One region of the Pelotomaculum sp. FP genome, then DNA from elsewhere that is predicted to be linked to it. Evidence: riboswitches for the same ligand, from Rfam matches in the RefSeq annotation. Region 1 holds a riboswitch; each other region holds the start of a gene.
The links. A riboswitch is a leader RNA that binds a small molecule or an ion and turns the genes downstream of it on or off. The one in region 1 is predicted to bind cyclic di-AMP.
Positions count from the first base shown of each region.

Region 2: linked by a shared signal. The riboswitch ahead of Psfp_RS22110 (CAP domain-containing protein) and the one ahead of Psfp_RS21605 (CAP domain-containing protein) in region 1 are both predicted to bind cyclic di-AMP.
Region 3: linked by a shared signal. The riboswitch ahead of ablA (lysine 2,3-aminomutase) and the one ahead of Psfp_RS21605 (CAP domain-containing protein) in region 1 are both predicted to bind cyclic di-AMP.

Region 1 is NZ_QFGB01000019.1:43,830-53,855, forward strand. It holds gene minC (septum site-determining protein MinC) at 202-831, shown strand; gene Psfp_RS09565 (NUDIX hydrolase) at 891-1,457, opposite strand; gene Psfp_RS09570 (Hsp20/alpha crystallin family protein) at 1,640-2,083, shown strand; gene Psfp_RS09575 (acyl-CoA dehydratase activase-related protein) at 2,263-3,273, shown strand; gene Psfp_RS09580 (CoA protein activase) at 3,261-4,364, shown strand; gene Psfp_RS09585 (acyl-CoA dehydratase activase) at 4,387-5,340, shown strand; gene Psfp_RS09590 (aminotransferase class V-fold PLP-dependent enzyme) at 5,396-6,580, opposite strand; gene Psfp_RS21605 (CAP domain-containing protein) at 6,791-7,537, opposite strand; cyclic di-AMP (ydaO/yuaA leader) riboswitch at 7,544-7,777, opposite strand; gene Psfp_RS09600 (hypothetical protein) at 7,993-8,208, opposite strand; gene Psfp_RS09605 (hypothetical protein) at 8,271-8,849, opposite strand; gene Psfp_RS09610 (hypothetical protein) at 9,026-9,478, shown strand; gene Psfp_RS09615 (CAP domain-containing protein) at 9,566-10,026, opposite strand, start outside.
Region 2 is NZ_QFGB01000005.1:11,813-21,838, forward strand. It holds gene Psfp_RS03285 (glycosyltransferase) at 168-956, opposite strand; gene yabG (sporulation peptidase YabG) at 1,099-1,992, shown strand; gene Psfp_RS03295 (hypothetical protein) at 2,097-3,101, shown strand; gene Psfp_RS03300 (hypothetical protein) at 3,199-3,615, shown strand; gene Psfp_RS03305 (hypothetical protein) at 3,678-4,082, shown strand; cyclic di-AMP (ydaO/yuaA leader) riboswitch at 4,463-4,787, shown strand; gene Psfp_RS22110 (CAP domain-containing protein) at 4,855-6,279, shown strand; gene Psfp_RS03315 (SPOCS domain-containing protein) at 6,469-8,016, shown strand; gene Psfp_RS03320 (SPOCS domain-containing protein) at 8,074-9,156, shown strand; gene Psfp_RS21455 (hypothetical protein) at 9,183-9,332, opposite strand; partial or broken gene Psfp_RS03325 (YbaB/EbfC family nucleoid-associated protein) at 9,428-9,739, shown strand; gene Psfp_RS03330 (hypothetical protein) at 9,762-10,026, shown strand, end outside.
Region 3 is NZ_QFGB01000032.1:29,461-39,486, reverse strand. It holds gene Psfp_RS13045 (YraN family protein) at 1-104, shown strand, start outside; gene ablB (putative beta-lysine N-acetyltransferase) at 163-1,053, opposite strand; gene ablA (lysine 2,3-aminomutase) at 1,028-2,326, opposite strand; cyclic di-AMP (ydaO/yuaA leader) riboswitch at 2,466-2,620, opposite strand; gene Psfp_RS13030 (mechanosensitive ion channel family protein) at 2,912-4,003, shown strand; gene Psfp_RS13025 (response regulator transcription factor) at 4,055-4,750, opposite strand; gene Psfp_RS13020 (HAMP domain-containing sensor histidine kinase) at 4,778-6,247, opposite strand; gene Psfp_RS13015 (efflux RND transporter periplasmic adaptor subunit) at 6,547-7,719, shown strand; gene Psfp_RS13010 (efflux RND transporter permease subunit) at 7,716-10,026, shown strand, end outside.

The sequences.
Region 1 (10,026 bases):
TATGTAGCGCTATTGATCTATTTGTTTTGCCGGGCACAAGGGACAATTAAGTGCACTTAAATTGAGATTGCCGCAAAAGTGATCTTTTTATGCAGGGTGCGATTTTTTTATTGATAATATTTCTGAATTTTAAAGGATTAAGTCAAGTAAAATCGAATTAAAACAAGGTATTGAGAAAATTGTGGAAAGAGGCGGTTACCTTTGGGCAGTCAAATGGTTAGTTTTAAAGGAACAAGGAACGGCTTGGTAATTGTCCTTGACCCAAGCCGAGAATTTGAAGATATCAAAAATACACTGCGCTCAAAGATGGAGTCGGCCAGGGGGTTTTTTAGCGGCGCCAAGTTTTCCATAGCTGACATTCACCAGAAAATCCCCACCAGCCAAAAGGATGAGCTTGAGGATATCTGCCGGCAATACGGAATGGTCCCCAACCCTGACGGCAGTGTTGTGACACGCTCTAAAGCGGCCCGGCAGTACCAGAGCCAGAGCGCAATTCCTTCGCCGGTTGGTGATGGTGAAGCCGCGCTCATGGTCAGGCGTTCACTGCGTTCGGGACAGCGTATCGTTTATGCGGGACATGTTGTTGTACTGGGCGATATCCACCCTGGCGCAGAGGTGATGGCAGGCGGCAACGTGCTGGTGTTGGGGAACTGCCGGGGGGTAATCCATGCAGGTATTGATGGAAACAGCTCCGCCAAGGTGGTGGCCATACGGCTGTCTCCAACGGTATTGAGCATTGCGGGCAAGAGGTTCACTCCCGACCTTACCGGACAGCATGCCGGTTACTGCCGTACTGCCCGCTTGTCCGGCAAGGAATTTGTTTTTGAATAAGATCATTCGAAGAATGATTTTTAGCTAGTTTGACAATAAAACCGGCGGAGCATTTTGGCTCACAGCCGGTTTTTCATATAGCTGTCCACGGCCAGAATACCGGCCACTGACGCGGCATCACAGATTTCACCCGACCAGATCATCTGAATTGCATTTTCCCAGGGTACCGTTAACACCTCAACAAATTCGTCGTCATCAAGGTTTTGGTTTAGAAGGGTCAAGCCTGATGCAAAGAATAGGTGCAATTCCTCATCAGAGAAACCGGGAGTACTGAAAAAGCTGCACAACCTGACTAACTCTTTAGCTTTGTAACCTGTTTCCTCTTGTAGTTCCCGCAGGGCTGCTGACTCCAATTCTTCTCCCGGTTCGATATTCCCAGCCGGTAGTTCCAGGGCGGTCCTGCCGGTAGCGGATCTGTATTGTCTTACCAGAAGCAGCTCACCATCCTGTTTTACCGGGACGATGATCACGGCCCCCGTGTGTTCCACAATCTCCCTTTTTGCCGTACGGCCGTCGGGTAATTCTACCGTATCAACCCTGAGGTTGAGAATTCTACCACGGTATATTATATTCGAGCGAAGGACTTTTTCGGTAAGATCGCTGATCATAATCACTCCAGTACACAATTGTTTTGCTCCTACTTATTCGCCTAACCGATATCATTATCCTGCCGTGCCTGCCAATATAAGCCGTAAAGAGTTCTTCCATATCAAAATATCTAATATGGCGTACGCCCGCATTCATGCAGGTATAAATATAAGCAATTTGCAAAATATTAATTTAAAACATTTCATCCGGGGGTGAAAAAATGAGTATAGTACGTTGGGATCCTTTTGGGGAAATCAGCAATTTGCGTAACCAGATGAATAAAATTTTCGATCACAATTTTTTAAAACGGGGCCTTATGACTGCTACCGAACAGTTTGGACCGAGAGTTGACCTTTACCAGACCGATCGGGAGGTTGTTGCAACAGCTGAACTACCTGGTATTGAGTCCAAGGATGATATTGAAGTCGCGGTAACTCCTGACACACTGAGTTTAAAAGGCGAGTTGAAAAGATTTAAAGAAGTTGACGAAGATAACATCTTCCACTCCGAGAGATACTATGGTACTTTTAGCAGGATGCTGCCCTTGCCGGCGGAGGTAAAACCCGAAGAAACCCTGGCCAACTATCACAACGGACTGTTGGAGATCCGGATGCCTAAGACTGAAAGAGGTCAAAAGAAAATGCACCGGGTTAAAATACAGTAAAGAAAAACCAAAGGGCCGTCCGGCAGAGGCGGCCTTTTTCGTTGTCAGGCTCTTTTTTTGTTGATTATTGCTGGAGGAATTTCCCTAGAAATATAGAATTTTAAACGAAAAAAGGAAGGGGCATAACCTGTCCCTGCAGCCAGTATAGTAATAAGAACTCAATATCAACTAAGGAGGCTATGACCGGTGTGACTATTAAGGTTGGCATTCCGGGGGCTCTTTTATATTATCTTTACTACCCTATGTGGCGGACCTTTTTCAATGAACTCGGCGTCCAGGTAGTAACATCCGGCAGGACCACCAAAAGTATTTTGGATCAAGGGACTCGTGAGGCGCTGGCTGACGCCTGTGTACCTGTTAAACTATTCTACGGCCATGTTATGGATATTAAAGACAAGGTCGATTACCTTTACATCCCAAGGGTGGTCTGCCTGAACCGGAGAACAGTTTACTGTCCCAAATTTCTTGGCCTGCCCGATATGATCCGGTATTCTATTGAGAATGTACCGCCTATTATCGATGTCCGCATGGATACAAGACAAGGCCGCTTTGCGGTTGTAAAAGCTTACCTTGCAATCGGTAAGCGCCTGGGAGCGCCAATATTATCGGTACTCCTTGCATATTTGAAAGCCGTGGGGGTTTTGCACCGCTATAACAGACTTTTGAGAAAAGGATGGAGCCCCGTTCAGGCCATGGATTTCCTGGAGAACCAGACCGGGGGGGCGGATTTTGACGGTTCTGTCAAGCCCAGTTTGAAGTTTGCCGTACTTGGTTATCCCTATGCTATTTACGACAGTTTCATTAGCGTGAATTTGATTGATAAGCTAAGGAAGTATGGGGTTAGAGTCATCACGGCCGAAAATATTCACCCGGCCTTACTGGCCCTTCAAAAAAACTGCAACCTGCCAAAACGACTTTTCTGGACCTTCAGTGACAGGGCGCTCAAGGCGGCCCACTTTCTTTTTAACCAGAACAAAATTGACGGGGTCCTGCACTTAACAGCCTTCGGTTGCGGTCCTGACTCCCTGTTGAATAAATTAATCGAAATGGAAGCCAAAAAACACAGTGATATTCCTTTTATGACCCTGATGATTGATGAACAAACAGGAGAAGCAGGCATGACCACCCGCCTGGAGGCATTCGTTGATATGGTCAGACGTAGGAAGGAGGCGCTTGCTTGTCGAAAGTGACTTTTCCAAGAATGGGTGAATCGTGGCGAACATTTAAAATGCTCCTGGAGGACCTCGGTAACGAAGTGGTGCCCCCCCCCCGTCCCAGCAAGCGCACGCTCGATCTTGGCGTACGGTATTCACCCGAATTTGCCTGTTTTCCACTAAAAATCTTAATGGGAACTTACCTGGAATGTATTGAAATGGGCGCCGATACCATTGTCACGACAGGCGGTGTGGGCCCTTGCCGGGCAGGGGAATACGCCATGCTTCATCACAAGATCCTGAAAGACATTGGTCATGATATAAAAATGATCGTATTCGAGCCCCCCCGCCATTACCCTCTAAACTTCATCAGAAACGTATTGGCGCTTAACAAAGCGCGTGTTTCCATAAGAGGCATTATTTCCCACATAAAGCGAGCCTGGCGCAAACTACAGGCTTTGGACAACGTAGAAAAAATGAGCCATGTGACCAGACCGCGCGAACTAACCAGCGACAACACCTCCAGGGTCTACCGCAAGGCGCTTGAGTGGATTGACCAGGCTTACACCACGCCGCACATTATTGAAGCTGAAGCGGCTGCTCTGGAAGCCTTGAAAAATATCCCGCAGGATCCCCAACGTATGGTACTGAAGGTCGGTATTGTTGGGGAAATCTACGTATTACTGGAGCCTGCCAGCAACCTGGAGATTGAAGAAACACTCGGCAATCTGGGGGTTGAAGTAGAAAGGTCCATGTTCCTTACAGGGTGGACCCGGGATAACACCTGGAATGAAACAACTGAAGGAATGACTGTCAAAGAAGCCGCCGCCCCCTATCTCCCTGAACTGGTAGGAGGACATGGCCGCGATTCAATCGGCAACACCATTCTTTGCGCCAAGCGCGGGTTTGATGGCATGATCCAGCTGGCCCCCTTTACCTGCATCCCGGAAATTGTCGCCCGCACCATCCTGCCCAGGGTCAGCAGGGATTATGATATTCCCGTACTTACTTTTTTCCTGGACGAGCAGACCGGGAAAGCAGGCATGTCTACCCGGTTGGAGGCATTTACCGACCTGATGAGAAGGAAAAAACTCTTGCCGGCGAGAAGAAATTGTTTAACCGGTTAAATAGTTACAGAAAGGATTTGTCATGAAAGCATATTTAGGCATTGATGTCGGGTCAGTCAGTATAAATATTGTTGTAATGAGCGAGGCCGGAGATGTCCTAACCGGCCTTTACCTTCGTACCATGGGCAGACCTATAGAGGTTATCCAGGAAGGTCTTAAAGAAGCGGCGGCGGCAGTGCCGCCGGACATTGAGATAGCCGGCGCAGGTACGACCGGCAGCGGTCGCTACCTGGCAGGAGTTATGGTGGGCGCCGATGTTATAAAAAATGAGATTACCGCCCATGCCGTCGCTTCTTCCATGCTTGTGCCGGATGTCCAGACAGTTCTGGAGGTAGGCGGCCAGGATTCCAAAATTATTATTATGAGGAATGGCATCGTTACTGATTTTGCCATGAACACAGTATGTGCCGCAGGAACCGGTTCCTTTCTGGATCAGCAGGCTGCCCGCCTCAACATCCCCATTACCAGTTTTGGCGAACTTGCTCTTAATTCCCAAGCCTCTGTGCGCATTGCCGGGCGCTGCACTGTTTTTGCCGAATCGGACATGATTCATAAACAGCAAATGGGTTATGGACTCCCGGACATTGTTAAAGGGCTGTGTGACGCGCTGGTTCGCAATTACCTTAACAATGTGGCCAAAGGCAAGGAAATATTACCTCCGGTGGTGTTCCAGGGCGGTGTTGCCGCCAATGTAGGGATTAAGACGGCCTTTGAAACAGCCTTGGGTTTGCCGGTGATTATACCCGAATACTTTAATATAATGGGTGCAATCGGAGCCGCGCAGTTGGCCAAGGAAAAGACAGCGGGAGGTAATAGTACCAGTTTTAAAGGATTTGCTGTAACCGGTCTTCCCTATCGCACTGGAAGCTTTGACTGTAACGGGTGCTCGAATGTATGCGAGATAGTTGAGATTTATGAGAATGAAAAAGTAATTGGCCGCTGGGGATCCCGCTGTGCAAAATGGGACGTAATTTAGCTCCGGTAAAAGGCGATGAGAATCGAGTTTTTGATACCGGTTTTTTCCCCAAATTTCAGCAGCCGCAAGATTTATCCTCACCCTTGTTAAACTCCCCGGGCGGTATCTCAGCAATCTCGGCCAAAGAACGAATGGCAAAGTCAACTTCTTTTTCAGTGTTAAAATAGGAAAAACTGAAGCGTACCAGTCTCTGCTCCAGGGTACCCAGGGTCCTGTGCGCATCAGGCGCACAGTGCAGGCCTGCCCGGCAGGCTATTTTATATTGCTGGTCCAGCGCATACCCCACTTTCCCGGACGGTTTTCCCTCCAGGCTGAATGATACGACAGGCGCGCGGTTGTAAAGCTCTTCCGGTCCGTACAACGTGATACCTTTCAGTCCGGAAACTCCCTCCAGGAAGCGCTTGGTTAAGTCCATCTCGTGTTTTCTAATCCTTTCCATTCCTTCCATCCGTATAAATTTTAAACCTGCCGCCAATCCGGCAATACCTACCGAGTTAACCGTGCCGCTTTCATAACGCTCCGGCAATACTTCCGGTTGTCCGGGCGCCTCGGAATAACTGCCTGTGCCTCCTTCTTTCAGGGGCGTCAACTCCAGCCTCTCGTCGATATAAAGGCCGCCTGTTCCGGTAGGCCCGTACAGCCCTTTATGGCCCGGAAAAGCAAGCAGGTTTATACCCATGAATGAAACATCCAGGTCAAAAACCCCGGCTGTTTGAGCGGCGTCAACAATCAGACAGAGTCCCTTTTTCTTGGTGAGTTGGCCAATCTCACCGATCGGCATTATCGTCCCGGTAACGTTTGAAGCGTGTGTGATTACTACGGCAGCGGTGTTCGGTTTAATAGCCGACTCAATATCTTTGACGCTGATCGAGCCGTCTTTAGCGCAGGGAACCTTGGTGACTTCGACACCTTTACCCTGTAACACATAGAGCGGCCTGGTTACCGAGTTATGCTCCATAGAGCTGGTGATTACATGCTGGCCTTCCTTGAGCAAGCCTTTAATGGCAAGGTTAAGCGCCTCCGTGGCGTTCATGGTAAATACAATACGATCAGGATTCTTGATATTGAACAGGGCGGCCAGAAGTTCTCTGGCTTCATCTACGAGGCGTCCCGCCTCCAGTGCCATTTGATGTCCTGACCTGCCTGGGTTGGCTCCTACGAATTTTATACAGTGCTCCATGGCTTCCCAGACTTTAGAAGGTTTCGGCCAGGAGGTGGCCGCGCTATCGAAATAAATCAAATTGTATCCCCTTTCTTGGTCCAGGCCCTGTTTTCATTCAAAGCTGGCAGGGTTTATTCTGTTTGGTATAACTATATTTTATTCTGTACCATATGATTCGTTTCTATTTCCCCGTGGAGGCAGCAAAAAAAACAGGCACGCTCTCGCGTGCCTGAAGAATAATGATTATACCTTTGAAAAATTTCTGAGGTTTTAATTTTAGTCAGTTGTTTAGTCACCACTGAACAGTTGGGTGACAACTACCCCGCTGCCTGATTTGGTGATGCCTATACCAATTGAGTCGTGGAGGGGATTGAGAATGTTGGCTTTATGCCCCTCACTGCCCATAAACAGTTCATGTGCCCGTGTCGTTGTCGCCGCCTTGGCGATGTTCTCCGCACCCATGACCCTGGCCGAATAGCCCGCTTGTCTTTCCATGTTTAGCGCTGAGCCATATGTTGGTGATGTGTGGCTGAAATAATTGTTCTGGTACATATCCTGACTTTTCATCCTGGCCAGTTCCGTCAACTTTTGATCGAGTGTGAAAGCCGGCAGTCCGGCTTTTACCCTTTCCTGGTTGACCAGATCGAACATAAGCGCCTCGTCGGCTGTTAATCCGCTGGTCCCGGAAGGGGTGGTCGGTGTCGTAGGAGTTGTTGGAGTTGTTGGGGTCGTAGGTGTAGTTGGTGTAGTTGGTGTAGTAGTGACCGGTTTCTGGTTAAATCCAGTTCCATAGTACTTGTTCCAATAAGACTGAAGCGGGTTCGTTGCGGCAGTTGTTGGTGTCGCGGCAAGTACGGCCTCATTTGTAGCGGTTGGATTGCCGTAACCATAGTAATCATTGTAGCCATAAATATCGCCCCAGTTTGAACTTACCTCACCTTGATCTGATGGCGCTGCCATAGCTGCCGGTACGGCGACCAAAATTAATAATAAACAAGGGACGAGCACGAACAGTAAACGCTTGATGCTTGTCAACAGGATTGCCCCTTTCTTAGCGCCTCCGGGGTTAGCTGGCGGGTTCGGTGAAAGATACCCTACCCATTTTGCCAAATTAGTGTGTTGTGGCGCCCCATGGCTACTATCAACCAGAAATAACGGGCAGGCTTGTCCTCTTTCACACTAATATTACACGCATGGCGCAAATGGGATTCACCCCAAGTAATTGGTTCCCCCGTACCCAGTATAAATATTACTGGGATTCGGCATTTTTAATACTATTACTGTCAGATTATATTTTTTATGATCAATATAGACAAAATCGTTTTCAAACGATGAATGGGTCTGTAGTTTAATAAAATATTTTTACCTTCAAATAGATATGAGAAGTTGAAAATTAAAGTAAGATGGTAATATTTATCTAAAACAAAGGTTGGGCTTCTCTAGAAGCCCAACCTTTGTTTACCCGGCAACTACCGTGTCTAGCACTTTCCTCATCCACCGGGCGCTCTTAAACCTAAACTGCTCATAATAGAACTGAATACACCGGGCATTGCTTTAGTGGGGTCATAGGTTATACTTACCCTGTTCAGTCCTGTTATTTCTACCTTATTAACCCCTTCTATGCATAAAATGGCCTTTTTCATCTTATTTACTTTTTCTAAATCGCCCAGACCCGTTACAGTAAAATGCGTCTGATAGAGCAACATCCTTTGCCTCCTTGCGTGCATGCCAATCCGGAAGGGAAGGGAGTTATGCCCTGCCCCTTTCTTTAGCAGAGCGGTTTGCACTGCGGCGGGAATAGAGTAGGCGGACAGACGAACGGGGGTTGGGGCGAAACCTGTTCACACATGGCCGGCGTGCAGAATCCGAAGCTCGGTATAAGCAATTTGACTATAGCCAGGGATTGGATGACCAAGCAAAGATCGAAAGTACAGCAAATCTGGTTGCCGAGAATCAGGCAGGTACATGCGGAACTGACAATTTCACAGTTGGTAAAGGTACCAACCGGTGCGCAGAGAACTACAGTTTTGGTGAAGCTGAACATCAGGTCTTCAAACTCGCAAACTATCATTCCGCCAGCATCCAGGACCTGCAGTGTATAAGTGACCGTTACAGCGAAAGTGACATTTGCCCGTCCTGTTTTATCGGGTGTGCTCCTGCCAACTTCAGAACAAACGGCGGAGTTGATGATACAGTTGACCGTGGCGCCTTCAGGCGGACAGCATTGACCTAAGGGCGTGCAGACGTTTTCACGTCGTTCTGCCTGAAAGCAGAAATCGTATACCTTCGGGACTTCAATGCAAACGGTCTCAAATGGGGGGAATGGCCTTAAGCCTTCAGTTTCCATAAATTAACCTCCTTAGGGAACTAACAATAGACCGGATTACCGTTAGTCCCGTATAATTATATTTTTATTTCATAAATATGTCAGTATATATAAATTGGTGAAGCTTTTGGAATTTAGTTTAAACTATTTACCTCTTGGTAAACTTTTGCATACTATACTTTAGGAGGTGAGAGGCTGTGAACTGGAAACCATACTTTTATTACCGCCAGCAGTTTACTGGGGAAAGTCAGTCCAAAGAAGGCGTTATCCAGGATGAGCCTGAAAAAAAACCCAGCAAAGATGCAGCTGGTGGGGAAAATAAAGTGATTGCAGTTACAGATCGTACAGTTGAAGAAGAGAAGCAAGCCGGCCAGTCAAAGGGTGAGCCGGTTAAGGATAAGACTCTGGAGCCAGTGGCGCCGTATAAACACTCCCGTTTTCAAGAGGTAGCGCCCGGGGTTTTTCAATTCAAACACCACCGTCCGGTTACTGCTCCCTACCTGCCGGTTCCTGAGACCTATCAGTACGGGCATGAATATTGGGGACAGCAGCTTCAACCGGTAGGAAAACCGGAGGAAGAAGGATTCGTTAGGGTTGGCGCATTCCCCGGAGCCACTCAGTACGGGCTGCCGGTATACCAGTTCACCTGAAAGAAGAAAATAATTCCGGTCGGTGGCCGGCTCGACTGAATTACCAAGGAAAACAAATAAGCAAAAGCCTGTTACATTAGCAGGCTTTTACTTATCTAGTGTGCCAAGGAAGAGTTGGGTTGCAATAACCCCATACACGCTCCTGTGTACTCCAATGCCGATTGTATCATGCAGAGGGTTCAAAATATTGTCTCTGTGCTCCCTGCTGCTCATTAACAAGGTATGAACCCGCAGGGCTGTTTTAGCCTTGGCTATATTTTCGGCGCCCATGACCCTGGCCGTTATACCACTTCTTTTTACCATGTCAAGCGCAGTACCGTAGGCTGGTGAAATATGGCTGAAATAATTTTCTTCGAACATTTCATTACTTTTTATACGGGCTAACTCAACCAATTTCTGGTTGACTGACAACAGTGGTAAACCGGACATAGCTCTTTCCTCGTTGACCTTGCTCAACAGCAATATTTCGTCAGCGTTTAATTCCAGATCATCAGGATTGCAACTGAATTGAACTATGGGGACAAAGGATATCATGCTGTCATATCGTC
Region 2 (10,026 bases), on a different contig from region 1:
CCTAAAGATGTGGATAGCTAAGCAGCCTTGAGCAGTGGATAGATCCATATGAAATGCTCTTATGCAAACTACTATGTTCAATTTCAACGAATGCTGCCATTTATATTTAAAAAGGGTGAAGCCGGCGTATTCTGGCCGGCTTCACCCTTTTGTCTGGAGCCTGATTACTATCCACCCAGATAATTGTCTAAAATGTCCCAGCGCCTCTGTGAATGGTAACCGTCGTACTCCACCTGCCCGCAGGCGCGGCGGCGTTCTTGGCCGTGGTAAACGTTTATGGCTTCCATGCAGTCCCCGATGATTGTTTCGGCAATAAGCTGGGCATGACGGGTATTTTTGCGGGGTGAACCCAGCTCTTTATGCGGCACCCTGGTGCCGACATGTACCTTCAAGCCTCCTTTAGCGGCCAGAGCCAGGGAAACCGGTGGAATGGCCAGCTCACGCAGTGGAACAGACAGCAGGAGCCGGCGGGAGACCGCGTGTGGGCCGTGGCTGGGTGAAGCTGTGCCGAGGCTTTGTTCCAGCCCCAGAGTCTGGTTCAGTTGGTAACGGACTTTGAGGACATGGTTGGCCAGGTGGGACAGGTCTTTAATGTTTTCCCCCGGGTAACAGTCGGTCAGGGCCATGTCGGCGCCCTTGCCAACTATGTCGGCAAGTTCCATTATTTTTTCAGAAATATTTCCGTCCATATCGCCGTCTATAAACAATACTGTGGTGGCCCCCCTTTCCAGCGCTGCTTTTGCCCCAATCGCCCGCGGGATATCAAACCCAAGGGTTTCTGTGAAGTGCAAGGGCAAAATTTTTCCTGTCAGGATGTGCCGGACGATGTTGTAGGAATTATCGTTGCTCCCGTTAATGACTGTAATAATCAGTTCAGCCGGAATGGACAAAAGGGTTTCAATTGTCCGTTCCAACCTTTTTTCCTCATTTTTGATCGGCACTACAGCAGCCAGCATCTTATCACTCCCGTGTTTTTAAAAACCGGTTTCTTAATGTGTAATATATGGAAAAATTAATGAAAAGTTACCGACCTTGCACTATCCCAATACCATTACTCCCTTCATATGATATTAGAAAAACCTAAAAGGGGTATTGGTCATGGAGGAGTTTCATAAGGGAGATGTTGTGGGGCGCAAGTCTTATGGTGTAGACATTTATTTTAAAATCATAGATTTTTTTGAATACAGTAACGGGAAGAAATTCGCCAGGCTGAAGGGAGTATATACAAGACTCTGTGCCAGCGCCCCTATGGAGGACCTGGTCAGGATAGACCCAGGCGCACAGATGTCCCGTCTACGGGATGTTACTTTGAAGAGTAATGAGCAGATGGGCCGTATTTTTGCCCGGCGGCAAAGGGAGCGTGAACTGTTTTGGGGCAGAGCGGTGCACAGCGACAAGGAGCCTCCCAAGAAAGAAAGCAAGGTGGAAGGGTTTGATATACCTGGTACCGTCCTCCATATCGACGGTGACGGGGATTACCTGGATTTGTGTATGACTACTTACAAGCAGCTCAGTATTCCCGCCGATGGCTACAATATCCCTGAGGAGAAACAGCCTGAGGTGGTGGAGGACCTCCTAAAAAAGCATGCTCCCGACATGCTGGTAATTACCGGGCATGACGGTTTTATAAAGGGACGTGAGAATTTTAAAGATATAGATAATTACTACTCCTCCAAATATTTTATGGAAGCGGTCAAAGTGGCTCGAAACTATGAGAAAAGCAGGGATGACCTGGTTATTTTTGCCGGCGCCTGCCAATCTCATTATGAATCTCTGCTAAAAGCAGGCGCCAACTTTGCCAGTTCCCCGCAGCGTGTGATGATTCACGCCTACGACCCGGTTTTTGTAATGGAGAAAATCGCCTACACCTCCATATATGATCCAATTTCTATTAAGGATATCATTGCGGGGACCATTACCGGGTTTGACGGCATCGGCGGGATGGAATCACGAGGAAAATTTCGGTTGGGTATACCTGTTTCACCATATTAGGCCGCGTACCCCTTTTAAGACTCATGCATATGATGGTGCAGGGGCAAAAATTCTAGTTCGAAAGGCTTTTCGAACAACCTTTATCAATTAAAGGGGGTTTGCGCATGGAACGGTATTTTAGGGCGCTAAACAAAACGCGCGATAAATTGTTGCGCCTTCAGAATGTTGTCGGCCTTGGCATAGGGCATAAGGAGATTGGATCGGAAAACACCGGAGAACCGGCCTTTATTGTTTATGTGGAAAAAAAGCTGCCTGTTGAAAACCTCATGCGTGGTCATGTGGTGCCTGAAAAAATAGGCGGGCTTAATACCGATGTGGTTGAAATAGGAGTTGTCCGCGCGCTTGGAGTCAGGACTTCAAGGGAAAGACCGGCTCAGCCGGGAGTGAGCATAGGACACTACAAGTCAACGGCCGGTACTTTTGGAGCGGTGGTTAAAGACAAGCAAACCAAGGAACTGATGTTGTTGTCCAACAACCATGTCCTTGCCAATGGCTCCAGCATTCAGGAGGCCCGGGCCAAACCCGGAGACCCCATCCTGCAACCAGGTCCATACGATGGAGGAACGCTCAAAGACCGCATAGGTACACTTTTGCGTTACGTTCCCCTGGAGAAAAGTGTTGCCAGGTCGGATTGTCCGGTGGCCTCGTCTGTGGCGCGGGGGGGCAACTTCCTGCTCAATATAGTCAAAAGGGACTATGAAATCCGGTTTTATAAACGCTTTAGTACTGAGAACACGGTGGACTGCGCGCTGGCTAAAATTGATTCAATAGACCTGGTAGCGCCTTCTATTCTTGAAATAGGCGATATCACGGGAGTGGCGGAGGCTAAGCCGGGCAAAAAGGTGCAAAAAAGCGGCAGGACTACCGGCCTTACCAACGGAGCTATAAAATCGGTCGGCACAGTGCTGCAGGTCGAGATGGACAAAGATGAGAAGGTATGGTTTTCCGATCAGGTTGTTACCGAGTTGATATCCCAACCGGGTGACAGCGGAGCTTTGATCCTGGACCAGGAACGGAAAGCGGTGGGCTTGTTGTTCGCAGGGTCGGATAAGTTGACCATTTTTAACCGGATTAGCAATGTGATGGATCGCCTGGGATTTGAATTTTAGTGTTTGTGAAGGTCAGGCAAGTATTAAAGTTTTGATTTAAGCCGCCTCACCTTTAGGCCATCCCGGCCATATATTAATAACCGAGGAGGCTTACCATATGGTTTACCGGTCAGTTTTCTCAGGCGACGCTGCCTTGACTTTTTTGGGAGAAAACATTCCAGCGATTGGTCCCAAATTTAATAACAGAGAAGAGGCCATAGCGGTAGCACGGCAGTATCTTGAAGGGATACATCAGATGTCTGGTAAAGGCCGTGAAACACCTGTACAGATTTCCCTCAACAGGCAGGCTGACGGCCGGTATTCCCTGGTGGTTATGGGTTCCAGGCAGGTGATTGGTAAACTAAACAACCTCGATGAACTGTTATTAAAGAGGTTTCGAAAAGGGCTGAAGAAAAAATTGTTTATTCTGACCTGTTTTGTCGATGGGGCGGATGGACAGGAGTGTCTGGTACTCACAGAGGGTTTAGGAGCGGTTTTTTACACCCCCAATGCAATCAAAAACTGGCGCCCGTAAAGGCGTTATCCCGATGCTATGGTTTGAACAGGAATTAAGCGCATCGGTAAAGGGCGGTGACCATGAGCAATAACATATCCGGTGGTTTCGAAAAGAGCTTTGCTCGTGGCTGTCAGGAAAACCACCGGCTTGGTAAAAAGAAATTAACTGAAGAAGCATATCTGGCCGGCAAGAACCTTGGCTATAACCTTGGATACAACCAGGGTTTTGAGTCCGGTTATGATAAGGGTTATGCTGAAGGCAGCAACCTTGGCTATAACAATGGGTTCGTCGCGGCGCTGCGAGGAGACGGGGAGGACGCTCTCCAGACCGACAGGACACCTGAGATACAGGTCCTTGAAACCATACGGAAACTGATCACCGGCGGACAGGCCAGAGTGTTCCTGACAGGTCCTTCTGCGAGAGATGCCGAAACTTTATTAAAGATCCTGAATATTGAAGCTGCGGTTGTCAACCGCTTCCAGTAAAAGCAGGTTTGGAACTGCTATGAAAATACCTGAATATGTTGAGAGAAGAATAAAAAAACCATTGAAAATCTGAATTATCCTGTATAGATCAGATTTGTTTAGCTTTTATAAGCCAGGTTGCTACATTTTAACATCTATTTCTAATTAGGTGTTAATTTGAAAGGTCAGTAGTTAAGTACCTTAGTTGCTAATATTTTAGGTCTTGAACTAATATTACCGGCTTTGCCATCGCGTCCCTTTAGCAGGTATAGTAGGCTGTACAAGCATTATCTTGTTCATGCCTATTTTTATTTTACCATGTTAGTCGCAGGCCCGGCAGCTGTAATTGGCAAGGGCGCATAGCGCAGCTTTCCAAATAACCAGCTAACTGGCGCTTGATGACTGAATAAAGGCCGAATCTCAATAAATTTGGGTACGGAGGAACCAATCTCAGGGGTGAATCCCATTGAGTTGTGCGCCAGGACATGAGAACAAGAAAATGAGACATTAAACGAAAGTTGCGGAAAGCGGAAATTTAAACAGCCAATTAAGCGGGTGTTGGAGGAAAAATGACAGGCGCTCCGTTGTCTGCGGCAAATGTCCCAACGGCTGCATTACCACCCAACTTCCCAGATCTCACGTCTAACGTCCCACCTCTCAAAGGGTAGGTTTATTCTTTTTACCGAACCCGTCAGCTAACTCCGGAGGCACAAAGAAAGGGGAAAATCAACTAATGAGCTTCCAGTCAAAAGGCCTAAGGCCGAGATCCTTAGTGTTTATGTTCCTTTTTGCCTTGCTGCTGACCCTGGGCTTAACGGGAACAGCCCTGGCGGCAGACGCCTATGTCCCCCTGACTACCGATGAATCACAGATGGTCGATCTGATCAACCAGGCCCGGACGAACGCCGGTCTGGCGAAACTCACGGTAAATCCGGCGCTTTCGGGCCTGGCCCGGATAAAAGCCCAGGACATGGCCTCCAACGGTTACTTCAGCCACACTTCGCCTACCTACGGGTCTCAGCAGGATATGATGAAGGCTGCTCAGATCGAGTTTGTTTACGCGGAAGAAAACATTGCCAAAGCTCCAACTATCGGTTCAGCCTTTAGCGCGCTGCAGAATTCAGGTACAACGCGGGCCAAAATGCTGAGCAGCAATTTTGACCAGGTTGGAGTTGGGGTGATCACCAGCGGTAATTACAAGATTATCGTGCAGATGTTTGCCGGAGGGAAAAAGGTAGTTACCACTCCTTCACAGCCACCGGTAGAATCCCCGGCGCCAACGGACAGCGGTCTGACCGCCGACGAGCAGCAGATGCTTAATCTGGTCAACCAGGAGCGGGCAAAAGCGGGACTGAAGCCCCTGCAAAGCGACCCGACCCTGGTCAAACTGGCCCGGATGAAAGCCCAGGATATGATTGACAATGGATATTTCAGCCACACTTCGCCCACCTACGGTTCGCCGTTCGATATGATGAAGAAGTATGGGGTGCAATACAGCTACGCCGGAGAGAACCTGGCCGGAGCTTCCACGGTTAGCAGCGCTCACGCAAATTTAATGAACTCGTCGGGGCACCGGGCCAATATCTTAAACAGCAACTACACCAAAGTAGGTATTGGGGTGGTCAGCGGGGGGCCCTACGGCAAGATGTTTGTACAGATGTTTATCAAGCCGGTGTCAGGTTCTCAGTCAACCCCAACTACGCCGACAACTCCAACTACGCCCACAACACCCACAACACCCACAACACCCACAACACCCACAACACCCACAACACCCACAACACCTACAACACCTACAACACCCACAACACCCACAACACCTACCACGGACAGCGGTCTGACCGCCGACGAGCAGCAGATGCTTAATCTGGTCAACCAGGAGCGGGCAAAAGCGGGACTGAAGCCCCTGCAAAGCGACCCGACCCTGGTCAAACTGGCCCGGATGAAGGCCCAGGATATGATTGACAATGGATATTTCAGCCACACTTCGCCCACCTACGGTTCGCCGTTCGATATGATGAAGAAGTATGGCGTGCAGTACAGCTATGCCGGAGAGAACCTGGCCGGAGCTTCCACGGTTAGCAGCGCTCACGCAAATTTAATGAACTCGTCGGGGCACCGGGCCAATATCTTAAACAGCAACTACACCAAAGTAGGGATAGGTGTAGTCAGCGGAGGCCCTTACGGCAAGATGTTTGTGCAGATGTTTAATGGCTAGATCCGGCCGCCCCTTCTTAGGGCTCAGATGAACGTACCCTTTTTTTACAAAAAAGAGTAATAATTAGCAGCGAAAGAAAGAGGACCTGGTTCCTCTTTCTTTCGTTTTTTCGTTTACGCTACGTTTTTAGCACTTTTTTGAATCACCCTCATATATTAGTATAGAAAAGTTTTGAAAGGAGGAGTAAATATGGCTGGAACCGAACGGCTTAAAGTCAATCTGGTCCAGGGTGAAAATAGAGTCCAGACCGTAGTCAAGGGACAGATTGAAGTTCCTGAAGCGAAGCCGGATGTAGAAAAAATTCTGTCAAAAACAGCAGACGCCAAAGTTAGAAACGTTAGTGTTGTCCCCAACAAAGTTATTGTAGAAGGAACACTCTCTATACAAGTGACCTACGTTGCTTTTAAGCCGGATCAGTCTGTCCACTCATTCGATGACGACTTGAATTTCACGACCTATGTGGATGTGCCGGGCGCCGAACCTGGAGATGACTACTTTGTTCAATTTACAGTCGAGGATGTGAGCCTGACTACCAGCAGAAGGAACCCGCGTAAATTTGACGTTGCAGCAGTATTGAGTACATTTGCAAAAATAACCCAAGTCGATGAGATGGAGATACTTACCGAAACGCCTGCAGGAAATGTGGCCCTGGAGACTGCGGATCTTACGGTTGAGCACCTGATTGGGGACAAAGAAACCAAGCAGATTATTGTCAGTGACGTATTTGAAGTACCTGAAGAAAAGCCGGAAGTTGAAAAAATCCTCAAGGTCAAGGCGGAGGCTGTAATAACCGATAAGAGACTGGTGGCCAACAAGGTCATTGTAGACGGCGAGGTCAGACTCCAGATCCTTTATGTCGCATTCGAACCCCGGCAGTCGGTTCACGACCTGCACCATACCATCAGATTCAGTGCTTTCGTGGAGGTCCCGGATGCTCAGCCAGGTATGAATGTCCACGTGCTGGCAGAGGTTGAAGCAGCGGATGTAGAACCGGTAATCGACCCTGCGCTGAGGGCGGACGTTATCATCAAGCTAACCGTGTTTGTTTCTGAAACAAGGACTTTGCATGATGTCCCAACCCTATTAAAGAATGAGGAAGGTTATACCAAGAGAAAGCTGAAAGTAGACCGCGAAATCGGAGCCGGGGACACCCAGGTGGTGTTGAGAGAAAGTATTGCAGTTCCTGAGTCGAAGCCCGACATAATGAAAGTCCTTGATGCAATTGTCGACCATGCTGAAATAACCGATACCAAAATACTTAAGGGCAAAGTTATCATCCGTGGCTACGTAAATGTGGAGATTGTTTACGTGAGCACCGAGCCTGACCAGGCTGTGCACGCCTTGCACCAGCAACTTAATTTCCGTACCTTTGTCATCATTGAGGACGCCAAGCCGGGCATGGATGTCGACGTAACAGTTGAGCCGGAGTTCGTAAGCGCTGACCAGGTTGGCGTGGATGTCCATACCGAGGTCGTGCTGAGCGTATCGGCAACCGTTACCGAAATGATCCAGCAAGATGTCTATGTGCCTGAGGAAGTGGTACCAACAGTTACTCCAACCGAGACCCCCTGTCCGCCCATTGATTATGTCGTTAGGGCCGGTGATACCCTTGGAAAGATTGCGGCTGCTCATAGAGTAACTGTTCCAATGATCCTGGAGCTAAATCCACAAATAACCAACCCGGATGTCATCGAGGTGGGTCAGGTTATCAAGATCCCTTGCCCGGCCATGGGCTGAAATAGCGAAGGTCAGTTGGTTTTTTAAAATAATCAAATATAAGGAGGTTTAACGAGAATGTCTGTGCCATTTCAGTATCTTTTCACCGAGACCCAACCGGCGACGTGCATCGAAATCAAAGTTCCGGTTGTCATTGAGGCAGTTGACGTTGAGCAAGTTGTAGAAAGTACAATGACCCTTCCCGAACTTGCAATTAAGGTAGACAAAATTCTTGCTTCTATACGTGACCTTAGGGGAACAGCGGTATTCGTTGATGAAAACGTATCTGGTGATATCGTTCTAGTGCCACTTGGAGGCATACCCGGCGTTTTGAGAGAATATACGGTCAAAAAGGTGATTGTCAGCGGCACCATCCACAAGCAGATTTTCTTTGTCAACAAGAATAATGAGGTCAGACACACAGCCGAAGACCTTCCTTTCACCAAGCTTGTTGAACTGCGGACTCCCAGGAAAATTTCCAACAGGAACGATGTCTTTATACAGTTCCACAATATCGATGTGGATATCAACTGGGAACTCCAGAGAGCCAGCCGGCTTCACCAGACTGCTGTTGTCCAGCTTACCGCCAAGGTAGTGGAGGACCGCCAAATCTTTGTACAGATCTGCCCCAGACCGAGAGAGTGTCCGCGGGGGAACCTGGCCAGGGATCCCGGCCTGGAAATCTGGGCGGACGCTGCTCACCCGGTCTTCTGGGGCGCCAGCAATGTAGCCCAGACTACCGTTTCCCATGCCGGCGCCTTTGCAGCTGAGATTGGTCGTCTGAATCCACTATTACCGGGGTCTCTGTTCCAGATGGTGACCAGGGGCATCGTGGGCGGGCGCCAGTACCGGCTCACCTTCTGGGTAAGAGAAGATGTTTTCGGCGCGGGGGTCAGCGATTTCTCCTTGACTGCCGAGGTTGTGTTCTTTGATCACAATGGTATCCAGGTTGGTATTGGAACCCAGACCGTGGCCAGTACAGGAATTCCTGAAACATCTTACAGCCAGGTCCAGTTTGTCACCCCGGTTACCGGTACAAACGTGGCCTCCGCTATGATCCGTTTTGCCTTTACGCCGGGTTCTACCAATACCAATACGGTCAAAATCGACGACGTGATGCTGGAGTGCGTTCCGCTAACACTTGGCGAGGCCCAGATATAAGGACGGAACTTGCGAAAAGACTTATGTTAGGATATAAGAATCTTTTGGGACAACTGGCTGACCCCCGGTGTTAATACTGCCGCCGGGGTTTGGCTGTATACGCCGGGGATTTCAAGGTACGCTGCAATGGCTGGCGCACCAGCTATTGCAGCCACACTCCACATCTTATTTGACATGCAATTTTAAATTGTCACTAAATCAGCAGTCTCCAAGCTGTTGAAGCTGTTGGAAAGCAGCTTTTTTTTTGCAGTAATTAGTTTTTGAAAGGGGGCTTTCGTGTTTGATTAATAACATGGGCGCACTGATTGAAAAAGTGCAAAAGATGCAGCAAGAACTAAGAAACATGACCATAGAAATAAGCGAAGAGGGAGGAGCCTGTAAGATTGTTATCAACGGGCATCAGGAAGTGCAGGACATTAAAATTGCACCATCCCTGCTGCGTCCGGAGCAGGCCGGCGTATTGGAGTCTTTAATCCTAAAAACCGTAAACAAAGCTATTGTGGAGTCAAAAAATATTATTAAAAGCGAGGTAAGCAAAATGACCGGAGGAATGAATTTCCCCAATATTCCGGGAATGTTTTGATTGTCGCTTAGGAGGGATTGATATGACGGAAGGCGGCGCCGGTCCTGGCGCTCTTGAGGATTCTGTGGTCAGGATACTTGAACATCAGACCAAATACGGCATTGATCAGGATACCATGCTGATTTATTTGAGTTCTGTAAACTTAATGAGTATATTGAATCTGCTTAACCGGCGTTACGGCGGCAGCGCCGGCATTGCCCCGGCAACGCTTCCTTTACCTCCGTTGATGGCCGGGACGCCGCAGGCAGGAGGCCCGCCGCTGGAAAACATGCTGGGTGCGCTGCTAA
Region 3 (10,026 bases), on a different contig from region 1:
CGGTGGGTAAGACCAACGCAAGCTGCAGGTTTGATGTCATAGCGGTCCTGTTTGACGGAGAGGGCCGGGTAAAAAAGCTGGAACATATTGAGAACGCTTTTTAGCTTGCCATAAACAAAAGGCTCGCCGATGCCGGCGAGTCTTTTTTGGGCGTCAGGACTTTCATAGTAATTTAGCCCATACGTTCATGTCTTCAAATCCCACACCAATATTACAATTTTTGATTAATACTCCATAATAACCATATCCGGCGTTGACGAACACACTATTCATACCAATTGAACTACTACGGGCGATGGTGTACAGACACCGGAACCGTTCACCCTTCAGCCGGGTTTCCATTTGTTCCAGGAGAAAACTGGCCAGCCCGTGCCCTCTCCACTGGGGGAGCGTGGCAAAGTCAGTCATCTCCGCGTTTTGCTGGGGGCGGTTTATCTCTGCCGAGGAGGCAGCTATCAGCTCTCTGTTGTGCCAGGCTGTTATATAGTAAGTACTGTCTTGAGCGATGGTCGATTTGAGGTAATCGGGATCAAAAACCGGAAATGGATAAGTAGTAAAAACCTTTCTGTATAACCGGGCCAGGGCTGGGCAATGCTCCTTTTCACCCCACTTAAACGTTATCCCGTCAGGAATTATACGTTTTACTGTTCCGTCCTTGAACTTGGATACCAATTGATCGACCAATTCCTTGCCTCTGGCGTGTGAAGGTGTTTGTCGCTGGTTGCTTAGGTACAGGGCAAAGACGAGGGCTGTCTCCTTGCCCTTATAATAACCGGGAATAGCTGCCTCCAACTTCATCCCGGCGCCTGCAAAAGCGTTCATATAACCGGTTTTGGATTTAAGCCAGATCTTGTCGAGGCCGTTTTCTAAAGCCTTTCCCGCAAGGAGTTCAACCATTTCTCCTGCAGCATGGTCCCGTGTAAGGTTGAATTCATAGACAGTAATTCGCCGGTTATAGGGTGAAACCAGAATACGGCAGTCAAAAGCATTGCCCTCTATGATTTCCCAGCGATCCAAGTAAATATCTTCATTTTTTTTGATTTCGATAGACATGAGCTTCTCCTTTACGAGCGGTATAGCGAGCTTTGCGCCGGTTTCCTTCCGGCACCAGGCTTACAGTCAGGTTGGATGGGTCAAACAGCTTTTGCAGGCCGACCGGTTCATGCCTGATAATGTGTTCCTTACACAAGGAGCAGGTGGGGGAGCAACCGGAACCAGGGTTTTGGGGTTCCTCGTAGACACATATGACGCCCTCGTAGTTGCGCAATACAGTTTTGGTGTTGGTCATTGACAGCTGGTAATTAGGCAGGACCGGGATTTTGCCGCCTCCTCCCGGCGCGTCCACAACGTAAGTGGGTACGGCAAAACCGGAAGTATGGCCGATTAGCGCTTCCATGATTTCTATCCCTTTGGCTACAGGAGTACGGAAATGTTCGATGCCCCGGGATAAGTCGCACTGATAAAGATAATATGGACGAACACGGTTTTTCACCAGGAGGTGCGACAGTTTCTTGATAATCACCGGGCAGTCGTTGACGCCTCTCAACAGGACCGTCTGGTTGCCCAAGGGAATTCCGGCATCGGCCAGCCTGGCCAGGGCCTGGACAGCTTCAGGCGTGAATTCACGCGGGTGGTTGAAATGAGTATTGATCCAGACAGGATGATATTTCTTGAGCATCCTGACCAGCTCGTCAGTAATCCTTTGCGGCATGACCACCGGGGTACGGGTCCCAATGCGAATTACCTGTACATGTGGAATTTCCTTCACCTTGCGGATGATTCGTTCCAAATGGTTGGTGGAAAGTATAAAAGGATCTCCTCCCGACAGCAGGACATCACGTATTTCCGGGTGGGCTTTAATGTATTCAACGCCAAGGTCAATATCCTTTTCCGTTGTGCACCTGTTGTTGTCGCCCACTTTGCGCTTGCGGGTACAGTGCCGGCAGTACATGGAACACTCGTTGGTGACAAGCAGGAGCACCCGGTCGGGGTAGCGGTGGGTCAGGCCGGGTACGGGAGAATCTGCGTCCTCATGTAAAGGATCGTCCATATCGCCGCGTCCCTCTATAAGTTCCTGGGGATTTGGTATGCACTGCATACGAATGGGACACCTGGGGTCATCCTTGTTGATCAACGATGCATAATAGGGGGTGATGGACATAGGGAAGACATCGCAGGCCATCTGGATATCCCGTATCTTCTCATTATTGAAGTCGATATATTCGGCCAGTTCTTCCACCGACTGGAGCCTGTGCTTCATTTGCCATCGCCAATCCATCCAGTCTACAGTGTTTCTGGATTGTAGGGATAAGATTTTTGCATTCATAGGTTAAATACCTCCTGTCAATTTTTCTCCCCCGGCTAAACAGCATTAGGGTAACAATGGGGTTAAGGAAGAATAAAAAGGAAGTATATTGAAAATAAAATGGCCGGAAGAAAGATCCGGCCAAAAAAATATACAGCCCAATTCTTCCCTTGTACGCCTACGAGGTTAGCTGACGGATGCGGACTAAGGGTAGCCCTACCATTTGAGATGTGAAATGTACACGTCTCAAACAGATTAACCCCAAAAATTGGTTCCCCCGCTCTTCCTTTTGGGAAGACTCGGCGCTGATAGAATGGTCTTTGATATTCAATATGTCTTGATGTAATTTTAGTTATAAATATTTCTTATGTCAAATGAGATATATGGTAGCATATGGCAGTATACCGGAGTTATGGCATTGTAAACGGATACATGCACTTTTTATGCCTGAGTTTTAAAAATTTAGCCTTGCAGGGTTGTTTAATTACTGCTGAAGGAAATGCTGAGCCATATGGGAAATCGGAAATTTTTGTGATATAATATCCGACAATAGTCTTGTTTTATTGCGAGGTGGCTACAATTATCGATAAGCAGCTGGAGTTATATATGGACTGGATTAAGGATCTGTTTATCCCCGATCAGATGCAAATTTTCTTATACGACCTGGTATTATCCGTTTTAGTATTAGTTTTTACGTACATCCTTATCAAGGTGCTTTACCGCTTCTCGAACCGGGTATTGAGAGAAAGCGGGCAGGGCGATAGCGAGCAGGCAGAGAAGGGGGTTATTTCTGACGAAGCTATACGTTCGGCGCGTATTTTACTGCAGACAATAATCCTCTATGGGGGTTATTTTATAGCGGCTATAGTGATCCTGGAAATTTTCAATGTGAAGCTCATTTCACCGGACGATTTAAAAACGCTGGGCGCCAAAGTGTTAAAAATCATCGGGATCCTGGTTGGAGCGAAGCTGGCCATTAATTTCGGCCAGTTGGTTGTGAAGCAGGTTTTTGATAATCACGAAACGACCGGCCGCCGGGCGCAAACCCTGGAAATACTGCTGCGTAGCGCCATCACTTACCTCGTTTTCTTCATGGCCTGCCTGATGATCCTGCAAATTTTCAACGTTAACACCAGCGCCATCCTGGCCAGCGCCGGTATCCTTGGCCTGGCGGTAGGTTTCGGCGCGCAAAACCTGGTCAAGGATGTCATCAGCGGGTTCTTTATATTATTTGAAGACCAGTTTAGTGTGGGCGACTTTGTGCAAATAGACGCGGTAACCGGCACCGTGGAGGAAATAGGGCTGCGCACCTGTAAGATCCGCCAGTGGACCGGTGAGCTTAGCATCATCCCCAACGGGGGGATTACCCAGGTGACCAACTACAACCGGGGACCCATGCTGGCCCAGGTAACGGTGGGTATCGCCTACGAAGAAGATATCGACCAGGCCATCAAGGTATTGAAAGATGAGTGTGAAGCAGCCTGCCGGGAAATCGAAGCCATTATTGATGTGCCCCAGGTGCAGGGCGTTATTGAACTGGGGCTTTCATCGGTAGATATTCGCGCCGTGGCGCCTACTTTGCCGGGTGAACACTGGGCTGTAGAAAGAGAGCTGCGCAAGCGCTTTAAGTACGCGCTGGACCGGGCCGGTATCGAAATCCCCTATCCCAAGCAGGTCATTTACCAGAATAAAGAATAAGATACCGGGTACCTAATTTTAACTTATTGATAGGTCATTGCTTAATCGAAATCAGGAAATATTAAAACGATATCCTGTACCCCATATGGTTTCAATATAATCCGGATTAGATGTATCTTCTTCTATTTTTTCACGGATTCTCCGGATGTGAACGGCTACTGTCGCAATCTCTCCCACATTATCCACACCCCAGATCTTTTCAAAAATATGTTCTTTACTGAACACCCGATCAGGGTTCTCAGCCAAGAAGACCAACAGATCAAATTCTTTGGCGGTAAATGGAATTTCCTGGCCATTCAGGTGAACACGCCGGGAGCTTTTATTGATTACCAGTCCTTTAATTTTTATTTCTTCGGGGCGATTGACAACTTTTTGATCAACAAGGCGATTATAGCGGGCAAGATGGGATTTAATTCTTGCAACCAGTTCGGCAGGACTGAAAGGTTTAGTCATGTAATCATCAGCTCCTAGCCCCAATCCTCTGATTTTATCAATATCTTCTTTTTTGGCAGAGACAATAATGATAGGTACATTACTCCTATTGCGTATTGTCCTGCAGATTTCAAAACCGTCTATTTCAGGCAGCATGACATCTAATATGATAATCGCGTAGTTTCCTTGCAAAGCACGCTGCAGTCCTGTTCTTCCGTTTAGTTCAATATCCGTTTCAAATCCGTCTATTTCCAGATAGTCTCTTTCCAGTTCCGCAATACATTGGTCGTCTTCAATAATCAATACCTTTTTCATTCTTCTAACCTCCTCTTTGATGGGATTTTAATCTTTTTTAAAATAGGCAGCTTTTTTTAAAGTGAAAAAAATACTTGTCCCCAAACCTTCAGTGCTTTCTCCCCATATCCTCCCCTGATGGGCCTCAATAATCTCCTTGGCAATGGACAGCCCGATCCCGCTACCCCCGGTTGTCCGGTTCCTGGCGCAATCTACCCGGTAAAACCGGTCAAAAATTAAAGGGAGTCTATCCGCCGGAATTCCACAACCGTTGTCCCTTATTTCAATCAAGGCTTCGTTTTTTTCTTCTTTTAAGATTATTTTTATTTCCTTTTCCTGTTTATTTAAATGTTTTTTGGCGTTTTCCATGATGTTATGAATGACTCTAATTAACCTCTGCCGGTCGGCCATGATTAGATCATCGCTTTCATAATAGGACTCAAAGTTAAGCGCTATATTGTTTTCAGTCAAATCAAAATGTAGTTCTTCTCTGGCATCCTCAAGGTATCTATTAATGTCTACACACTCAAAGGAAAAAGGGATTTGTTTGATGTCCAGTTTGGAAAAAAGGACTAGATCATTTGTTAAGCGCTCCATTTCCACAGCGTTGGTAAAGATAGTTCGAAGATATTTTTCTATTTTCGAAGGGTTGTTAGCTACACCTTCAATAATACCCTGGGCGTAGCCTTTAATTGCTGTGATGGGGGTCTTAAGGTCATGGGATATATTGGATATTAGCTCTTTTCTGCTATTTTCATATTGCGCGTTGAGCGCCTGTGATTGCTTTAGCTTTATCCGCATCTCTTCAAAGGCTTGATACAATTCTCCTATTTCATTCTTTACCGGATAACTAATTGGATAATCCAGGTTTCCATATTGGATTTCTTTAGCCGCTTTTTTAACCGAATCCAAAGGCTTGATTAAGCTTTTGGACAACCGGTAGGTCAAGAAACTGTTGGTCATAAAGATGCAAATAATGAAAATTAAAAAAACCCATTTCACATAGCCGGTGTGGCCGGCCGGCGGAGTATCCCAGGGCGCTGTTCTGCTCATAAAAAGGTAGATGCGGCCGGTTGTCCCGTCACTGAAAGAGAGAGCCCGGCACTTTACAATATAATCTTTTGAGATTGCCGATACCCATCTATTGGCAACGTCTTGTTGGAGAAATTTTACCAAGTAAGGTTTAAGTTTTTCGGCGTTAACTGGAACAGAATTATACATAAACTTTTCATTGTATTGAATCAGAACTCCCATATTTAAAGAAGAAATTCTTTCGTTGATCCGCGACAGGAAAAATGAATCTTTGAAATTATCCGGCTTATTGGCGAGGGTGTTATCCAGCTCATCCATAAAATCCATATTCTCCTGCATTTTTTCCTCTAGGGCAATTTCGATTATTTGAAGCTGGTGGTCCTTTTCATAATTGCTTAGAATCAGCCTGGCTGACAAAACTGCCAGGAGAAGAGGAATAATAATCATAATTATGTAAGAAGCCCAAATTTTTGATTTTAAGGACATGCTATTTCTCCTCTGAACTTGCCTTTTGGGGAATTTTTTTCTTTATCCATTATAAATCCTAAATATTAATTACTTTAAAACGGTTTCTTAAATTTTTTAAAAATATTGTACAAAATTTTTATTTCGATTTTCAAATTTGTTAAGAAAATTTTTCTATTTGATTTAGAGGCAGTTTATTTTCTTTTTTTATAATGTTTAAGGTTGAAGAACTGGCTGATTTTACATAATGCAGTTTCCAGAGTTTTGCCTAATGCATAAATGCTTGTAAATAAAAGAAGATGAAGGGAGCGAGAAGAAAGTTGAAACGATTAACGGTTTTGGTATTGGCTTTGTTATTATGTTCTCTTTTTAGCGGATGTGGAAAAAAACAGCCTTTAAGCAATGAAGAATCTTCTACTGCAGTTGAGGTTGTTCAGGTGAGCAAGACAGACATGAACAAGATTTACAATACCTCCGGACAGATTGAGGCATCGTCTGAAGCCACTATTGCTTCCAAGGTTTCGGGCCGTGTTGCCGGGGTCAACGTGAAATTAGGTGACCGGGTGGAAAAGGGGCAGGTTCTTTTTACAATTGAGTCCAGGGAAGCATCTCATAACCTGGCTGAGTCGGAAGCTGACCTGGGTATCAAACAGGTTGGTTATGATACTGCACAGGTTAGTTATGATACTGCAGCTCAGGCTTTAAATGATGCCCAGGTCAATTACGACCGCATCAGTACTCTTTATGAAAGCGGTGCTGTATCAAAGACCGATTTAGAAGATGCGAATACCAAACTGGTCAATGCCAGGCTCAGTTTGGAACAGGCAAGGCTCAGTTTGGAACAAACAAAGCAGGAAATTGATAAGTTGCACGTGACCATTAGTACCGCACAGGATAATTTGGAAGAATATACGGTTACCGCGCCAATTAGTGGTTACATAGGTGAAATTGATGTAGATCTTGGAGAAATGGTAAGTAGTTCGAAGGATGTAGCCAGTATCGTCAGTATCGATACCGTCAAGGTAGAGGCTTCGATACCGGAAAGTGTGGTTAACAACATTAATCTGGGAAATAAGGTCCCAGTAACCGTTGATTCCCTGAACAAGTCTGTGGAAGGAACGGTGACTGCGATAGCTCCAAAGGCTGACTCGACCACCATGGGTTATCCGGTAGAAATCACCGTAGCCAATCCAGACGGGGAAATTAAGCCGGGGATGACTGTGAAAATCAACCTTGTCACAGGAACTTTGCAAAATGTTATTGCTGTCCCGGTGGATGCAGTTATTGATAAGGATGGACAGCATATTGTCTATATTGTAGAAGACAGCAAAGCCAAGGAAGTATATGTCGAAACAGGAGTGTCCAATGACTCCCAGGTTGAAATCACAAAAGGCTTGGAGGTCGGACAGAGCATTGTAGTCGAAGGCAACCGCTTGCTTTCCGATGGGCAGCAGGTGAAGGTGGTCACAAAACAGGAAGGTGATTCCAAGTGAAAATAGCAGATTTCTCGGTAGAACGACCGGTTGCCATCTCGATGCTCATCCTCGCGGTGGTATTCATAGGTCTCTATGCCCTGCCAAACCTGGGGGTTGCTCTGATGCCGAACATGAGTATCCCGGTGGTGACAATCAGCACCAGTTACCAGGGGGCGGCGCCGGCCGAGGTGGAAAAGATCATCACCAAACCAATTGAATCCGCTGTGAGTTCGGTTAGCGGCGTGAAAGAAATCAGTTCCAGCTCTTCAACCGGAAATTCCATGGTAATGGTGCAATTCAACTATGGGACCGATATTGATGAAAAAATGAACGATCTGCGGAGCAAGGTGGATACGGTTCGGAAATCGTTGCCGGATGATGCCGGCAGTCCCACCATCTCGAAAATAGATCCTAATTCCCAGTCGATCATGACTTACTCCCTGTCGGGAGCAAGCCTCACCAAGATGAAGGAAGTTGCCGAAGACACCATCCAGCCCGCTTTGGAACGGATCGAGGGAGTGAGTTCCGTATCGATCAGCGGCGGCAAGGAGAGGGAGATTCAGGTCAGGCTAAATCAAACTAAAATGGATGCCTATGGACTGACCGTGCAGCAGGTGTCACAGGCAATCTCCGGTGATGATATTACCGGCACAGCGGGCTCACTGGTAAAAGGCTCCAACGAAATCAGCATCAGGGTCATGAACGAATTCGACAGCCTGGACGTCATCAAAAACGTGCAGATCAGTGTTCCCGGCTCATCGAATAAATATGTCCCGTTGTCGGATATTGCGGAGGTGAGTGATTCTTTCGCCAAAGATAGCACTCTCACCTATGTGGATGGGGAAGCTTCTCTAAGTCTAGCGGTAATGAAAACTTCAGACGGGAACACAGTGCAGGTGGCTGAGAAGGTACGTGAGGAAGTTGCCAGTTTAAGTCAAACTCTTCCTGGCGGGGTGCAGATGAATCTGGTCAGCGACACTTCCACCACCATCAACGATACCATTAAAAGTGTTGAGGAACATGGGTTACTGGGCGGTCTCCTGGCCGTGATCGTTCTTTATTTATTCCTCCGCAGCGCCCGCAGCACCGCGGTAGTGGCTGTCACTCTGCCGGTCGCCTTAATCGGAACTTTTTCTGTCATGTATTTTTCTGATGTGACGATTAACATGTTGTCTTTAGGTGGATTGATGCTGGGGCTTGGCTCTCTGGTTGACTTTTCCATCGTTGTACTGGAAAGTATCTACAGAAAGAGGCAGGAGGGTCTTGATATTGTCAATGCCGCCAAAACAGGAGCAGCTGAGGTGGGGACTGCCGTGATGGCCTCGGCAGCGTCACAGATCGTGGTCTTTCTGCCTATTGTCTTTGTCAGCGGCATCGCCAGCATGATTTTCAAGCCATTGGCGCTTACAGTCAGCTTTTCTCATGCCTGTGCTCTGTTTGCCGCTTTGACACTGGTCCCCATGATGGCCTCCAGAATGTTGAAAAGCGTTCCGGCGCCGGAAGAGTTTGTGTATAAAAAAGGCACCAAGAACCCGGTTACTATTTTCGGTTACGGGCTTCAAAAGATTACTACCCTGTATAAGAAGACCCTCAAATGGGCTTTAGCTCACCGTAAAAAAGTGGTGGCTGCTACCATAATCATGTTCTTCGCCAGCCTGGGGTGTATCCCGCTGATTGGGATGGAGTTTATGACTTCGATGGATGAAAGAGGGGTCAATATCACCATCGAAATGCCCACGGGGACAAAGTTGGAGTCAACCCGTGAAAAGGCTATGGAAGTTGATGCGCTGGCCCAAAAGGCATTAGAAGATGGTTTTAAAAAAGATTATATAACTGTCGGCGGTGGAAGCAGGTCCTTTATGGGCATTTCCAACAGCAATCAGGCCAATATCCAGTTTAAGCTCAAATCCACGGATGAGTATAAACTGACGGCAAATGAAGCGGCAGAAAAAGTGCGTCTGGCCTTGAGCGATGTTGTTGGGGCGACCATAACAGTAGCGGTTGAAGGCGGCGCCATGGGGATGTCCAGCAGCGCAGTCGATGTGATTATCCGGGGTACCGATCTGGATGTCCTTACTGAGTTGGGGAACGAGGCGGTGGATATCGTCAAAGGGGTTTCAGGGACCAGAAATGTAGAAAATTCACTGTCCAGTAATACCCAGGTGCAAGTCGTGGTGGACCGTGAGAAAGCGGCGCGTTACGGGCTTTCCGTAAGCCAGGTGCTTTCGGTGATCAAAACCGCCTTCGGAGGGTCGACGGTAGGCACCTTGCATACCGGGGATAGCACGGTAGACATCACTCTCAAGTTGTCCGATGATTTCGCCC